One region of the Arthrobacter sp. NamB2 genome, then DNA from elsewhere that is predicted to be linked to it. Evidence: riboswitches for the same ligand, from Rfam matches in the RefSeq annotation. Region 1 holds a riboswitch; the other holds the start of a gene.
What was found. Region 1 has a riboswitch for thiamine pyrophosphate ahead of thiM (hydroxyethylthiazole kinase). Riboswitches for the same ligand answer to the same signal wherever they lie in the genome.
Positions count from the first base shown of each region.

Region 2: linked by a shared signal. The riboswitch ahead of FDK12_RS15315 (ECF transporter S component) and the one ahead of thiM (hydroxyethylthiazole kinase) in region 1 are both predicted to bind thiamine pyrophosphate.

Region 1 covers NZ_SZWI01000004.1:95,414-101,294, forward strand. The annotation lists gene FDK12_RS09150 (MBL fold metallo-hydrolase) at 1-337, shown strand, start outside; gene FDK12_RS09155 (biotin/lipoate A/B protein ligase family protein) at 367-1,107, opposite strand; gene FDK12_RS09160 (alpha/beta hydrolase) at 1,144-1,941, opposite strand; gene thiE (thiamine phosphate synthase) at 2,024-2,683, opposite strand; gene thiM (hydroxyethylthiazole kinase) at 2,683-3,606, opposite strand; TPP riboswitch at 3,648-3,746, opposite strand; gene FDK12_RS09175 (aldo/keto reductase) at 3,784-4,815, opposite strand; gene FDK12_RS09180 (DUF427 domain-containing protein) at 4,869-5,153, opposite strand; gene FDK12_RS09185 (thioesterase family protein) at 5,280-5,881, opposite strand, start outside.
Region 2 covers NZ_SZWI01000010.1:41,216-47,096, reverse strand. The annotation lists partial or broken gene FDK12_RS14720 (amino acid permease) at 1-880, shown strand, start outside; gene FDK12_RS14715 (hypothetical protein) at 986-1,210, shown strand; gene FDK12_RS14710 (SRPBCC family protein) at 1,635-2,099, shown strand; gene FDK12_RS14705 (hypothetical protein) at 2,555-2,746, opposite strand; gene FDK12_RS14700 (DUF4235 domain-containing protein) at 3,011-3,271, opposite strand; TPP riboswitch at 3,372-3,495, shown strand; gene FDK12_RS15315 (ECF transporter S component) at 3,557-4,165, shown strand; gene FDK12_RS14695 (ABC transporter ATP-binding protein) at 4,162-5,652, shown strand; gene FDK12_RS14690 (energy-coupling factor transporter transmembrane component T family protein) at 5,649-5,881, shown strand, end outside.

The DNA.
Region 1 (5,881 bases):
CCCCGAGCTGAGCCCCGACCAGTCCATCGGCGACGGCGACACCATCGAGGTTGCCGGCGTGTCCCTGACGGCGCTGCACACGCCGGGCCACTCTCCCGGCTCCGTCAGCTATCTGCTCGAGGAGGCGGGCACCGTCTTCACCGGCGACACCCTCTTCCAGGGCGGACCCGGGGCGACGGGTCGCTCGTACAGCGACTTCCCCACGATCATCGAGTCCATCCGCACTCGACTGCTCACCCTGCCACCGGACACGATCGTCCGGACCGGGCATGGCGACAGCACGACGATCGGTGACGAGGCTCCGCACCTCGAGGCCTGGATCGCCCGCGGACACTGACCGACCGGGGCCGGACACCGGCCTTCCCGTCAGGGGAGGTTGGTGGGCCTTGCTTCACCGAATCCGACGACGGCGCCGTACGCCTTCAGCAGCGCGGCCTCCACGACGGCGACGGTCACTCCCGGCGCAAGGTCCTCGGCCGCGCCCGCCGTCGAGGGCTGCCACTCGAGTCCGAGGGCGGAGTAGACATCGGCCAGGACTGCGCGGAGCGGCACGGAATCCTCGACGACGATCACGGACGAGAACAACCACGCTCCTGCGACGACGCGCTGCGCCGTCCCCACGAGTTTGACGGCCGGCGTGCCGCCGGAGCGTCCATGGACGCTGTACTCGCCCGGGCAGTACTCCCCCGGCACCTCGCCCACGCGCGCGTCCAGCCCGACGTCGCTCAGCACGCCGGCGAAGAAGTCACCGAACGCAGCGAAGCGCGCCCTCGTTCCGAGGACGGCGTCGGGCGCGGGCTCGATGTGGTCGACCACGAGGCACCCCCGGTGGTAGGCGGCAGCACGGCCCCCTGCCCGCCTCACAAGTGGCACGAAGCCGTGGCGGGTGGAAGCCGCGGCGGCCTCCGCGAAGCCCGGCAGCCGTGCATCCCGCTGGCCGAAGGCGAGAGTGGGACTCGGACGGTAGAGGCGCAGCGTCGGGGGCCTGGCTCCGACGGCGACCTCGCGCAGCAGGGCTATTCCGCGGGCCAGCTCGGCAGCGGCGTCGTGCGAGGGCGGATCGAGGGCGAGTGCCAGTTCGGCAGCACCCTGCCACGTATTGCTCATCGTTCCATCGTAGGCAGTCAGGCCGGGCGCCCCGAGTCAAGGTATCGGCGTGGGAGTCCAGTCGAGCCAGAGGCCGGCCTCGACGGCGATGGCCGGAGGCACGGTGTGCGGCCCCTCGAACTCGCGGTAGACGACGTCGTAGCCGCGGCGTTTCAGTGCTGGGACGACCTTCCTGCTCGTGGCGTCGATCGGCAGGACAGAGTCCTCGGTGCCGTGCGAGATAAAGAGGGTGGGCTGACCGTGATCCGGGCCCTGGGGCACGAATCCGGGTGAGAACGCGACGACCTTGCGGAAGAGATTCCCGTTCGCGAGTCCGAGCCCCAGCGCATAGGACGCACCATCGGAGAAACCGGCAATGCCGATCCGCTCGGGATCCACCGCGACGAAGGAGAAGACCTCGTGAAGCGCCCTGTCGATGACACCGGTGTCCGGGCCATAACCCCCGCGGATGGCATCCCAGGTACCGCCTCGCGACGCGGGGGCGAGAATGACGATCCCGAGTTGCTCTGCCGCCGCGCGGAGATAGGACAACCCACCCTGCGCGTCCCCTCCAGCTCCGTGCAGTGCGACCAGGAGCGGAACCTGCTCGTCCGTGGCCAGCGATTCGGGAACGAACACGATCGGATCGCGCTCCGCCGTCACCCCTAGCGCACGGACTCCGGTCATGCTGCCCGGGCCGGCAGCCGTGGCACCGGGACGAGCTGACAGGATCGCTGGATCCTCCGCCGCCGGTGCAGTCCTTCTGCTGTCCATGGGTCCTCCCTCACACGCCGTTCCCGCCACGAGGAGCGGCACGACCATCGCACCGGCAAGCACAGTCCTCCTCGTTGCCACACACCGGATTCTAGGCTCGCCAAGCACCAGTTCTCCCGGTTGCCGTCGGGCCCGCCGTCGGCTAGCGACGGGGAGAACACCGTCAGGAGTTCCGGGCCCCGAGCAACTCCTGCGCGGCACTCCGCGGGTCGGCTGACGCACAGATTGCCGACACCACGGCGACTCCTGCCGCCCCTGCCCGACGCAGCGGCCCCACGTCCGCGCGGCTGACGCCGCCGATCGCCACGCAGGGCAGCCTCACGTCCCGTACGAGCGCGGCGAATCCGTCCACTCCGAGCGGCGACGGATGATCCGGCTTCGTCGCCGTCGCGTGCACCGCCCCGACCCCCAGGTAGTCCACCGTGCCGGGTGGCAGGGCGTGCGCGCGGGCGAACTCCTCCCCTGTCGCCGCGCTCAGTCCGACGACGGCATCGGGACCGATGATCCGGCGGACCACGTCTGCGGGCAGGTCGGACTGCCCGACGTGCACCCCGTCGACCCTCACTCCCTGCTCGCGAGCCGCGAGGTAGACGTCGACCCTGTCGTCGATCAGCACGGGAACCCGGCCGCCGACGGCGGCAGCCACTGCCGTGAGGAGATCGAGGAGGGCGCTCCCGCCGGCGTGTTTGTCGCGCACCTGGACACAGGTGACGCCACCCGCGACAGCTGCGGCGACGACGTCCGGCACCGTCCGCGGAGCGCACAGCGCGGTGTCGGTCACGAGGTAGAGCGGCAGATAGGAGAGCGGGGCCGGCCGCGGCATCAGTCCCCGTCCGAGAGGTTGAGGCCCTGCACGACGTCGGCCGGCGTGATCGCGGCGAGCGCGTCGAGGAAGTGCGGGGCGAAGGTCCCCGGTCCTGCCGCCGTGCTGGCGGCACGCTCGGCGGCGAGGGTGTAGGCGGCGGTTGCGGCCGTCGCGGCGAGGAGCGCATCCGGAGTGAGGGAGGCGAAGGCCGCCATCACGGCGCCGAGGGCACAGCCGCCACCGGTGACGCGCGTCAGCATCGCGCTGCCGTTGGCCACCCGGACAACAGCACCATCGGGGGCGACGACGGCATCGACGGCGCCGGAGACCGCGACGACCGAGCCGTGCCTCGAGCCGAGCAGTCGGGCGGCGTCGAGGGCGGCGGCCGGTTCATCGAGGGAGTCGACGCCACGTCCGCCCGCTCCAGAACCGGCCAGGGCGATGATCTCAGAAGCGTTCCCCCGGATGATGGTGGGACGGAACGTGACGAGGCGCTGCGCAGTCGCTGTCCGGACACTCAGGAAGCCGACAGCAACCGGGTCGAGGACCCAGGGCGTTCCTGCTATCAGGGAGGCCTCGGCCGCCTCGAGCATGGCGGCGCGCTGTGACTCCGTGGGCGTGCCCAGATTGACGAGCACACCCGACGCGACGGGTGCGAACTGGGCGGCCTCTCCGGGGATGTCCACCATGGCAGGGGCCGCCCCGAGGGCGAGCAGGACGTTCGCGGTGAAGTTGGTGACGACGGCGTTGGTGACGCACTGGACCAGCGGCGCCGCTCGGCGCAGGTCGCCGAGCAACTCCGCGCACGCTTCAGCGGTGACCGGCCGGTCGGGGCTCACGGACGCGGGGTGCACGGATGCAGCCGTGGGAGCATCGGCGAGCTGCTCCGTCGGTGTCTCCCCGGCTGATCGCGTGGACGAGTGGGTGGATGATTGGGCCATGGCTGCCTCTCGCAGGATGGAGCGAAAGGACAGGCGGAACCAGGGGCACGCCGGGACATCCCTTCGCCAGTATGAGCTGGATCAGGTTCGACGGGTCTTATCTCAGCCCCTTCCCTGAAGGGACACCCCGTGTCGCTGCTCGAACGATAACCCGATACCGGGCCGCTTCCAAGTCGGCTAGCGGCCGCCGTCGATGCGGCGGCTACGCTGCTCGATCCCGGGCAGTCCGTACGGGTAGTCGCCGAAGGTCGGCGCGCTCACGTCGTCGAGTTGCCGCAGCTCATCGGCTGTGAGGACGACGTCGGAGGATGCCAAGTTGTCCGCCAGCTGTTCCTGCGTGCGCGCCCCGAGGATCACGGACGTGACGCCTGGCCGGGCCGCTACCCAGGCAAGCGCGATGTGCGAGGCGTTGACGCCCCGCTCCGCCGCGATTGCGCTCACGGTGTCGATGATCCGCCACGTCCTGTCCTGCGCGTTGCGCTTCTCCCAGGCCTCCATGCCGCGCTGGGGGTTCTCACCGAGCCGAGTGGCGCCGGTGGGCTCGGTGTCGCGGGAATACTTGCCCGTCAGCCAGCCACCGCCCAGGGGGGACCAGGGAAGCATGCCCATTCCGGCATCCAGGACGGCCGGGACGATCTCCGCTTCGATCTCGCGCACCAGCAGCGAGTACTGGGGCTGGAGCGTCACCGGCAGGGAATAGCCGCGCTGGCGAGCGATCATGACGGCCTTGGTGAGTTGCCAGCCGGTGTAGTTGGAGAAGCCGTAGTAACCGATGCGGCCCTGGACCACCGCCTCGTCGAGGAACCCGAGGGTCTCCTCGAGTGGAGTCAGCGGGTCCCAGGAGTGCACCTGGTACAGGTCGATGTGGTCCACGCCGAGTCTCCTCAGAGACGCGTCGAGCGCTCGGCGGAGGTGGCGCCGCGACAGGCCGAGGTCGTTCACGTCGTCTCCCATGGGGAACCGCCCCTTGGACGCGAGCACCATGCGGTCCCTTTCGGACGGGTTCTTGGCGAGCCATCGCCCGATGATCTCCTCCGAGGCGCCCGCCGTGTACACGTCGGCGGTGTCGATGAGGTTTCCGCCGGCCGCCGCATAGCCGGACAGGATGGCGTAGGAGGTTGCCTCGTCCGACTCCGCTCCGAACGTCATGGTGCCAAGGGCCAGTTGGGACACCGAGGTGCCGCTGTTGCCGAGTTTCCGGTACTCCATAAAGGACTCCTTCTACGATGCGCCTGCTGGAACGGCTGGTATGGGTCGGCGGGTCATTCGGTCACTGTCACGCCTTTCCAGAAAGCGTAGTGACCGCGGATGTTCTCCGCCGCTTCTTTCGGCTCCGCGTAGCTCCACGCCGCGTCCCTGTTCTGCTCTCCGTCCACGGTCAGGGTGAAATAGCTCGCCGTGCCTTTCCAGTGGCAGACCGTGGTGGTGTCCGTGGGAGCGAAGAACTCCTGCGAGATGGAGTTCGGCGGGAAATAGTGGTTGCCCTCGACCATCACGGTGTCCGTGGACTCCGCGATGACCCTGTTGTTCCAGATCGCTTTCGGCATGGTTCCTCTTCCTCGAGACTCCCCATTCGAGCGTGGGGACTACGGTGGCGCGCATCCCGAGCGGATGCGTCCCGTTCCGTGTGCAACCCCGGAGTCGTGGCATGCATTCCGGCGGCACCGGCCGGATCAGAGCTTGCGTACCGTGAGGATCTGCTCCGAGCGTCCGAACGGACCGTCGAGGTCGTGCAGGACACTCGAGGTCAGGCCCACTCCCCCCGGCCCGAACGTGACGCGTGTGTCCAGGCCGAGCCATTCGCCCGCCGGCATCCTGTGCAGGTGGATCTGCAGGTCGACGTTTGGGTACATCCAGCTGTTGCCGCCGGGCTCGACACGCGGCGCTATCCCGTTCGCGGCGTCCACCATGCCCACGAGTCGCACGACGTCGGGGCTGGTCCGGCCCTCGACCATGGAGTAGGGGTTCCGCATCCAGACCTGCCCCCGCCCCGGGCGGTGCCCCGGGAGGACGCGGACTTCGAGCGACCTGATGAAGCCGCCCGGCCAGGCCGTCATGGCCTCGTGCGGCCCCGCGTCCTCCGGGCCCGGAATGCGCTGGTCCTCGACCGCGGCGACGGCTGCCGTGTCCTGCGTCCGGAGGCGCCAGGCTTTCGCCACGATCGCCGTCCGCCCGCCCGCCTCCATCCGTGCTTCCACGAGCTCGATGGTCCGGCCGGGACGGACGACGGCGGTGGAGATCTCGAACTCGCCGCGGGGGATCATTCCGAGGATGT
Region 2 (5,881 bases), on a different contig from region 1:
CGCACTCGCGAACATCTGGAACGACGGCGGAATGTTCCCGCACGGGCTGTTCGGTTTCATTCTCGGATTCCAGATCGCGATCTTCGCCTTCGCCGGTATCGAACTGGTCGGCACGGCTGCGGCCGAGACCAAGGATCCCGAGAAGACACTGCCCCGCGCCGTGAACTCGATTCCCGTGCGCGTACTGCTGTTCTACGTAGGTGCTCTCATCGTCATCATGGCGGTCAACCCGTGGCGCACCATCGACGCCTCCACCAGCCCTTTCATCGGCATGTTCACCCTCGCGGGGCTCGGAATCGCCGCCGTCGTCGTCAACCTCGTCGTCCTGACCTCCGCGGCTTCAAGCGCGAACTCGGGCATCTACTCCACGTCGCGCATGGTGTACGGGCTCGCACACGACGGCAACGCCCCTCGGTCCTTCGGGAGGCTGAGCTCGCGGAAGGTTCCGCAGAATGCGCTGCTGTTCTCCTGCATCTTCCTGCTGGCCGGGCTCATCCTGCTGTACTCGGGCGACTCCGTGATCGGTGCGTTCACGATCGTCACCTCCGTCGCCTCGGTCCTGACGATGTTCGTCTGGTCGATGATCCTCATCAGCTACCTGGCTTTCCTACGCCGCCACCCTGAGCGTCACGAGCAGTCCGCGTTCAAGATGCCGGGCTCTGCCTTCATGCCCTACGTGGTGCTGGCGTTCTTCCTGTTCATGCTCGTGGCCCTCGCGCAGGCCGACGACACCCGGCTGGCCCTCGTCGTGGCTCCGCTGTGGTTCCTCCTTCTCGGTGGCGCATGGTTCGTGAATAGGAAGACTCCGCTGCAGCAGGCGCGCATCGAGAGGCACAGGGCAGCGGTAGAGGCAGAGAAGCCTGCAGTGGTCGCCGGCTAGCGGCGTGCTGCATCCCCACGAAGGACTGCTCCCGCAGGAAGCGGTCCTTCCGTTCTCCGGCTCCGGTCGAACGGCTCGAGTGAGTTGGTTGGTTGCTTCCGCCCGATGAGCGAAGCGTTCAGGGCGCCGATTGCCGTTGCGCTGTCGGCCATCAAGTGCCCCGAGGGCGCAGCAGCGCTCATCCCGGGCCAGTCGGTCACGTGCACCGCGACCTACACGACGACCGCAGCCGACCTTGCTGCCGGTGCGGTCATCTTCGGTGGTCTCTCGGCCCTGCTCCTCGGAGCCGGCGCACTGGACGTGGCCAGGACACGCCGCAAGGACCAGTAGGTCCGATACACCCCTGGTATGGTCCTCCCTGGTGAGGGAGGGACACACCAGGACATGAAAAAACAGCAGCGCCCGGCGTCGGGGGGTACCCCGATACCGGGCGCTGCTGCACGTCAGTGAACATCCAGACTTCATAGCGCCGATGTCCGCCTGCTGAATCCGCAGGTTCCTTCGGCATGTCCGTTGGGCCAAGCCGAGTCGTGATGCAGCGTTCCGTTCGGCAGCCAGCGCTCGGTCACGCAGAACACCGCGCCATCTATAGCGGCCTCAAGGGGTCCTGTGGTGATGAATGGCAAGGCGCGTGCAGGACACACGTAACACCGGCGAGGGCATAGAGTCGATGGCAGGCTCGATCCCCGATGAATCTTCGCCGGGCGACGCGAAGTAAAACCCGTCTCCCACAATCCGAAGGAGCACGCGCTCGATGAACGACACACGTATCTCTGCAAGCCGCACGATCGATGCACCGGCCGACGCCATCTTCACCTTCCTTTCGAATCCGGCGCACCACGCTGCCTTGGACGGCTCCGGAATGGTGCAGTCGGACAGCAAGTCCGACCGCATCACCGCCGTGGGCCAGATGTTCACCATGAACCAGAACTGGGACAAGATGGGCGGTGACTATCAGACGGACAACCATGTGGTGGGCTATGACGAGAACAAGCTACTCGCATGGAAAACTGCGCCGGCGGGGGAGGAGCCTCCGGGGTGGGAGTGGGTGTGGCGGTTCGAGACAGCCGGTCCCGGTTCCACCGAGGTGTCCGTCACCTACGACTGGTCCGGCGTTACTGACAGGGAAACCCTGAAGAAGCTGAGTTTCCCTGAGGTGTCGCAGGACGCGCTGGACTCGACGCTGGCCAATCTTGCAGCGCAGGTGTCCGAAGCTTAGGTCCGTTTCCTAAGAGCAGGACGACGACGGCCGGTTCCCTCCTGCCCAGGGGCCGGCCGCCGTCGTCCTTGCACGTGGCCGCGACCGGAATCCAGAGGCCCGGCAGCCACCTACTCGGAGCCCTTCTTCTATCCGTAGACTCGGCTCAGCGCGGCATGGAGCTAGGGGCACACAAACAATCACGATCCCGAAAACATCTAATGGCAGGGCCCGCCCCGGCATGATCGCCCTTGGCATGGCCCCCCTGACCTGGGCGCAGGGCACGACAGTCCGTGCGGGCATGTGGCCGATGTTCTCGAGCGCGCTGCTGACCTGGTCGCAGGAGCTCCCTACGCCATCCTGATGGATCTTCGGGCCCATGGAACGGATGCTTTCGGCCGGCTCTGAACAGGCCAGTCATCCCGCGCGATACTTCCTCTCGTCATTCCTGCTTCCGCGTTGCGGCAGTCCACGGGCTACGGGCGGGCGGGCTGCTTCCGGCCCAGGAGCGAGGCGTTCAGGCTCCCGATGGCCGCTGCCGTCACGACGCTGTACAGGACCGCGGACTGCAGCGCCCGGCCGGTCTCGGTGTGTGCTGCGACGAGGATCGGGGTCACGACAAGGATGGTGGCAAGGAACCAGAGGGCCCTGCTGTGGACGAACCGCATGTCTCCTCCTTCTTCCGACCCTTCAACGCTAGGCCGATGGCGCGGCCGGCGCGTCATCCCTGAGTAGGAACGGCAGGCGAACGGTGTCATCCCTGCGAGCGCACTGCCCGTACGGGAGCAGGACGACCCACTACCCCTCACCGGTCCACTGCGCGCTCGAGGGGGTTGTCGGCGACCCGAAGGGCTGCCATGGCAGTCCGAGAAGGAGGCATGAAAAGGGAGGAGAGGCACGACGGCTCGTGCCCCTCCTCCCGATGATGCGTATCAGGTAAGGTCGCGGGTCTTCGCGAATCGCTCGATCGCCCTCTGCGTGGAGCGGTTGGTCAGCACCTGGATGGTGGTGCTGACGGCTCCGGAGATGATGGCGAAGACCAGGGCGGAGCGCAGGGTGTTTTCCAGCCCGTCCTTGCTCTTGGGGGGCGCCTCGCCCGTGATCTTCTCCCAGAGGAAGTCCACGAGCTTCGTCCCCACGTATCCGGCACCGACGCTCATGCCTACACCGAGCAATTTGAACACTACTTGCATGGTTTCTCCTTTTGATCCGATAGTCCTGCGCCTAGCCTAACCGCGGCTCAGGAGCCATGCAGGGAGTAGGCAGCAGGTGTAGGATCGGTAGCGCTCAACCAACAAACGACAGGGGAGCGCCGATCCGCAGCTGGCTGCGGAACGGGCGCTGAGAGTGCGGACCGCCGCAGACCCTCGAACCTGATCCGGCTAGTACCGGCGAAGGGAGTCGAGTTCTCAGAGTGCTGTGCGCTGCCTCCGCTGCAGCCCCGCGCTATCCCCTCCTGTACCTCAGGAGGAATCATCATGGCTTCACCAACAGCCCTCAAGGGCACCACCCCGCGCTCAAGCCAGTGGCGCGTCGTCGACATCGTGGTGGCCTCGGTCATCGCGGTCGCCGTCGGCGTCCTCTTCTTCGCCTGGTCCGCGGGCTACTCCGGCATCAGCCTGCTCACCGCAGGGTTCCCGCCCCTGGCGGGCCTGTACTCCGGCGGATGGCTCATCGCCGGTGTGCTGGGCGGACTCATCATCCGCAAGCCCGGAGCCGCGCTCTACTGCGAAGTGCTGGCAGCGGCGGTATCGGCCCTCATCGGCACGCAGTTCGGCATCCTCGTCCTGGTGTCCGGCCTCATCCAGGGACTCGGGGCAGAACTGGTCTTCCTGCTGTTCCTGTACCGGAAGTGGAACCTGCCCGTGGCGTTGCTCGCCGGCCTCGTCGCAGGCCTCGCCCTCGCGATCAGCGAGAACATCATGTACAACGCGCTCTGGACGATCGAGTTCAAGCTCATATACACGCTTTTCGCCGCGATCTCGGGAGTCGTCATCGCAGGGCTGCTGTCCTGGCTGGCGATGCGCGGACTCGCGAAGACCGGGGTGCTGTCCTCGTTCGCGGCCGGCCGCACGGCGGACGTGTGACACCAGCGCACGCTCCGGCCCCGGGAGCAGTGCACGTCCGTGCCCGGGGCTGGGGCTGGCGCCATGCCGGCCGCAGAGCTTTCGCGGCTCGCCACCTCGACCTCGACATCCAGGCGGGGGAGCGGGTGCTGCTTCTCGGCGCGTCCGGTGCCGGCAAGTCCACCGTGCTGCACGGGCTGGCAGGGGTGCTGGGATCCAGCGACGAAGGCGAGCAGGAGGGCGAGCTGCTGCTCGACGACGCCGCGCCCGCCGCCGCACGGGGACGTGCAGGGCTGGTGCTGCAGGACCCTGAGACGCAGGTGGTCCTGGCACGGGTGGGTGACGAGGTCGCTTTCGCCGCCGAGAATCTCGCCGTGCCCCGCGACGAGATCTGGCAGCGCGTGGGACGCGCGCTCGACGACGTCGGGCTGGACCTTCCACTCGATCACCCGACCACTGCGCTGTCCGGCGGGCAGAAGCAGCGCCTGGCGCTCGCTGCCGTCCTCGCGATGGAACCGGGGCTGCTCCTGCTCGATGAACCCACCGCGAACCTCGACCCCGACGGCGTGCTGGAGGTGCGCGACGCCGTCGTCCGTGTCCTCGAACGCACCGGGGCGACGCTCGTCGTCGTGGAGCACCGGGTCGCGGTGTGGGCAGACGTCGTCGACCGCGTGATCGTGCTCGACGCCGGGGGAGGGGTCCTCGCGGACGGCGCGCCCGCAGCGGTGCTGGGTCAGGAACGCACGCGCGACCGCCTGGCCGCGGCGGGCGTGTGGGTCCCGGGTTGGCAGCCTCCCGTCGGCGGCCCCCTGCCGGGCACAGGCGGGGAGGTACTGCTGTCGAGCCGCGACCTGACCGTCGCTCGGACGAAGCGGGGGCCAGCCGCCGTCGAGGGCCTCCGGCTCGAGGTGCGGACTGCGGAAGCCCTGAGCATCACCGGGCCGAACGGTGCCGGGAAGTCCACGGCGGCCCTCACCCTCGGCGGTCTGCTCCGCCCGCGTTCGGGAAGGCTCGACGCGTCGGAAACCCTCGCCGGCACGGCCGGCACCGACCCCTTCCGGTGGCGCTCGTCGCAGCTCGTGCAGCGCATCGGGACCGTCTTCCAGGAGCCGGAGCACCAGTTCCTCACCGCGACGGTGTCCGAGGAACTCGAGTTCGGCCCGCGGAGGGTCGGCGGGAACGACGACCCACGACGCACCGCCGACATCGCCGAGCGTCTTCGCCTCACCCACCTGCTGGAGGCCAATCCCTTCACGCTGTCCGGTGGGGAGAAGCGCCGGCTGTCCGTGGCGACGATGCTCGCCACGGCACCGCGGATCCTGATCCTCGACGAACCGACCTTCGGGCAGGACGCCGGAACCTGGGCAGAGCTCGTCACCCTGCTGCGGGAACTGATCCACGACGGCGTCGCCGTCCTCTCGGTGACCCACGACACCGAGTACATCGCGGAGCTCGGCGGCGCGACCCTGCGCATCGCGGATGGCGCGGGACGGCTGGTGGCGCAGTGAGCAACGACTACCTGACACCCGTTCTGACCGGGAGGACGCTGGTGCGGGCCAACCCCGTCTCCAAGCTGTTCGCCGCCGTCGCCATCACCCTTGCCCTCCTCGTGAGCATCGACTGGGTGAGCGCGGCGGTGGTCCTGGCCTGCGAACTCGCGCTCATGCCGATGCTGGGCATCAGTGTGTGGGGCCTGGCACGGAGGATCTGGCCCCTGCTGGTCGCCGCGGTGATCGG